DNA from 2 places in the Peribacillus sp. NPDC058075 genome. Region 1 is predicted to be linked to the other one. Evidence: riboswitches for the same ligand, from Rfam matches in the RefSeq annotation. Region 1 holds a riboswitch; the other holds the start of a gene.
The links. A riboswitch is a leader RNA that binds a small molecule or an ion and turns the genes downstream of it on or off. The one in region 1 is predicted to bind lysine.
Positions count from the first base shown of each region.

Region 1 (2,210 bases):
AAGCAGTGCACTCTTTATGAGTTGCACTGCTTTTTAAGATTTTATCCAGTTAATTATGGTCTTTAATTAGAAATCCGGTATTAAAGTATAGTTGAATGAATCGTACCTTTATTTATTTAACAAAACAGCTTCTTCGTTTCTAGGTTGTAGTGCCATTTGTAGTGCTATTTTTTCTTCATCGTTTAAAGGAACCAATGGTAAGCGGACACCTCCAACATTTAACCCCCGCATATGTAATGCTGATTTCACCGGTGCTGGGCTTGGTGCCGCAAATAATGCTTTCATAATTGGAAGAAGTTTACGATGCGTAGCGGAAGCACTATGGACATCGCCATTTTTAAAGTTATTGATCATTTCTTGCATTTCATTTCCAATGATGTGTGAAGAAACCGAAACAATGCCTGTTCCACCGATGGCTAGAACCGGTAATGTTAACCCATCATCGCCGCTGTATAATGTAAAATCACTAGTTGTTTTGCTAATGATTTGTGCCATGGCATCTAAGTCACCACTTGCTTCTTTTACTGCCACAATATTGTTGATTTTTGAGAGGCTAACAATCGTCTCTACTGACATGTTTACAACACTTCGTCCTGGAATATTATAAAGCATTACCGGTAATGATGTTGATTGGGCAATAGCCTTGAAGTGCTGAAATAATCCTTCTTGAGACGGCTTGTTATAGTAAGGGGTAACGAGCATGATTCCGTCTACTCCTGCTGCCTCTGCTTGCCTTGTTAAGCTGATAGAAGCTTTAGTGTTATTTGAGCCAGTTCCAGCTATGACTGGAACTCTTCCATCAACAACTTCAACCACAATTTTGAATAAATCTAGTTTCTCTTCCGTTGTTAATGTAGGAGACTCTCCAGTTGTACCAGCTATTACTAATCCATCAGAACCATTAGCAATTAAATAGTTTACTAAAGTTCTCGTAGCATTAAAATCAACCTCATCATTATGATTAAACGGGGTAACCATTGCGGTTAAAACTTGGCCAAAATTCATAACTACACACCCTTTTGTATAATATTTTTTAAAAAATTCAGAGGTGGTTAGGCCCATTCAGGAGTAAACGCAAAAAAGCAACAACGAGGGTTCGCTGCTGCAGAAGAAACAATATTTATCAAAAAAATCGTTTCAGCGCGTAAGATAGCCCTCCATATAGTTTCCTATATGACAGTCCTGTATTTATTCAATAGCAGAACCAGCTTCAAGAACATGAGATTCTTTCCGCTTCGGCAAATTCCCCTTTCCACAATAGTCATAGGATCTCATTCTCCTCAAAATGTGTACTAATGGTCTTTGCTCCTCTATCCTCACTTCAAAAAGTACGAAGTAAGAAAATATTTAATTGACTGTAATATAACAAGGAATCCTTTCTATTGCAAGGCATATTTTAGAAATATTTTTTTAGAACTCATGGATGATCAATGGAATGGAGACGGTATAGGGCTGTATTCATCTTTTTTAGTAACTCAAAATTAATAGTTTTATAAAACAAACTGTATGAAAAGTTTCACCCTTTTTATCGTCAGTTTTGACAATAGATATAGCTTAAAGAAGGTATCAAGGTGGGGAGGACAGCAAGATAAGAAAATCCGTGACGTGGGAAGCAAGAAAACGATCGCTTCATTAGTAAGTAGGGCCCACTGATACAAAATTGGAACGAGATACAGCATACGTATCTCTTTCCAAAGCCATTAAGATTCGTGGGGTTGTTAACAAAGAAAATTGATCACGCATTGAACTGCGCAATGGACTAAATCAAAATGAGTAAAGATGGCAAAAATGTACGTAATTATACCGTCGTTAACAGAAAGTTTGCATTAGTACCTCATTAATAACGACCAGTGTTCGCATGAGAGCCCCACTTGAAGAATAAATACCTGCTTTGGCCAAAGCATTATACGGATCTAAATTCCATAATTGTGCAGTATTACCGGACGTTTGACCTTTCTTTATCCATCCGTTACCGCCGGAACTAGCGCAACTTGTAAATGCTCTCTTAGTCGTGCCATTAAAACTGTCACCCCAAACATTTGCATAATAATCGTAAGGAGCAGACGAATAAAACTTTAAGTAACCCCACGCCGTATGACAATACGCACTGCCTTTTAGCTGCACATATCCAATTTTCACACCGTTTTTATAGATATATTCTGTTTCATAGGTGATTGGGCTTTTAGAGGCACAGCCTGTCGAATAAGGGT
Region 1 covers NZ_JBHVSL010000001.1:1,569,133-1,571,342, forward strand. Annotated here, with positions in the region: gene dapA (4-hydroxy-tetrahydrodipicolinate synthase) at 109-1,005, opposite strand; lysine riboswitch at 1,143-1,321, opposite strand; gene ACFVS1_RS07885 (DUF2690 domain-containing protein) at 1,810-2,210, opposite strand, start outside.

Region 2 (2,210 bases), on a different contig from region 1:
CCAGGCCGAATTCTCATCCATCAGCATAGATCATTATGCCGCTTTTTCCTGTGCCCTTGAGTACGTAATTACTAAAGGATATAAAAAAATCGGATACAGTCTCGGCCGTAAAAAGAGCAGAAATAGTTCCCATCGTACAAAGGCCTTTAACGATATCATGAGAAAACATAAACTGATAAACAATAAGGAATGGCTGTTTGAAGGCAGTTATCACATCAAAGACGGTGAACAATTGTTTCAGGATTGGAATTCAATGACGGACAAACCTGAAGCTCTCATCATCACGAATGATGACACGGCGGCAGGCTTCATTCTTACCGCTAAGAAATCGGGTACAAGGGTACCGGAAGATGTGGCCATTCTCGGCTTCAATAATGATAGCCTGAGTGAAATGCTTGACATCACAACCATTTCCTTACCACTAGAATGGATTGGTAAAATGGCAGTGGATCTATTTGAGAATCCTGAAGTGGTCAAACATGTAAAACTGGACTATGCCCTTATAAAAAGGAGTACCGTTTAGTTATCAGGATGCTTTTTTTTGGTATACTATCACTTGAATCTTTCCTTATTGCCATCTTTCATTTACTAGGAAAAAATAACCACACAAAATAATCATTGCGATATCCCAGAAGTTATTTTATAATTTTGATATAGTAAAGTTTACTCAATTACTAGCAATCTATTAACGGTTGCATGCATTTCATGAGTACAATCGTACGACGTCACTTACAAATTGGCGCAACGATATTAGAAAATTGAATACTTCCTCATTTACCGATGAGTTAGAGGCTGCAGCTTATAAAAGTAAGACGGACGAGATTCTGGAAAATTAAAGACTCCGTTTGAAAGGATAAGTTGCCGAAGTTAGGGTATATTCCATGTATATTCTTGCTGGCGGTGTTACCGAACAGGAACACCACTGTCACGTTTTTTCAAAAAGCGTGGGGAGCTATCTTCGGAAGGATAAACGGGTTTATTATAAACAGCCGTCGATCTTTTTCGACTGCTGTTTTTTATTTTTCGTTCCCTTCCAATAAAAAGGAGTGTAACATCAATTGTCAAATTCACAATTACCATCAAGCCCTACTGAACTGAAAAGGAGCCTGAAAGCGCGTCATTTAATGATGATTTCATTAGGTGGAACGATTGGAACAGGTTTATTTTTAGCAAGTGGCGGTGCCATTCATTCAGCCGGACCCGGCGGTGCCTTGGTGGCATACGCGGTCATCGGCATCATGGTTTATTACTTAATGACAAGTCTTGCAGAAATGGCAGCGTTCATGCCGGTGGCCGGTTCGTTCCGTGTCTATGCATCCAAATTCGTCGATCCATCTTTCGGTTTTGCGATTGGTTGGAACTACTGGTATAACTGGGCAATCACCATTGCCGCCGAATTGGCAGCCGTTGTCTTAATTATGAAGTTCTGGTTCCCGGATAGCCCTTCATTTATCTGGAGTGCCATTGCGTTAATCACTATGTTTCTTATCAATTACATGTCAGTTAAAGGTTTCGGGGAAACGGAATTCTGGTTTGCCATGATCAAGGTCGTGACAGTCATCATTTTCTTGATTACGGGTGTACTGATCATTCTCGGAATCATGGGTGGGAATGACCCAATTGGTTTTTCCAATTTCACGATGGGCGAAGGTCCCTTTAACGGAGGGTTCTTCACGATTCTTGGCGTATTCATGGCTGCCGGCTTTTCATTCCAAGGAACCGAATTGCTTGGAGTGACTGCTGGTGAAAGTGAAGATCCAGAAAAAAATATCCCTAAAGCGATCAGATCCGTTTTCTGGCGCATCCTCTTGTTCTATATCCTTGCAATTTTCGTTATTGGAATGATCATTCCGTTTACGGATTCACGTTTATTGAGTCAAGATGTTGCCGTAAGTCCATTCACGCTTGTATTTGAACGTGCCGGCCTTGCATTTGCTGCATCCATCATGAACGCGATCATTTTATCATCCGTACTCTCTGCAGGTAACTCTGGCATGTACGCTTCAACCCGTATGCTATGGGACTTGGCACGTGACGGGAAAGCACCGAAATTCCTAGGCAAGCTAGATAAAAGAGGCGTACCTGTGAATGCACTTATCGTGACTTCATTAGTTGGCTGCGTTGCATTCTTAGCTTCATTTTTCGGTGATGGCGTCGTTTATATCTGGTTATTGAATGCTTCAGGCATGGCGGGATTCGTCACCTGGGTA
Region 2 covers NZ_JBHVSL010000002.1:172,972-175,181, forward strand. Annotated here, with positions in the region: gene ACFVS1_RS18590 (LacI family DNA-binding transcriptional regulator) at 1-523, shown strand, start outside; lysine riboswitch at 779-963, shown strand; gene ACFVS1_RS18595 (amino acid permease) at 1,059-2,210, shown strand, end outside.
Region 2: it holds a riboswitch for lysine, as region 1 does, so the genes downstream of both, ACFVS1_RS18595 (amino acid permease) here and dapA (4-hydroxy-tetrahydrodipicolinate synthase) in region 1, are expected to answer to the same signal.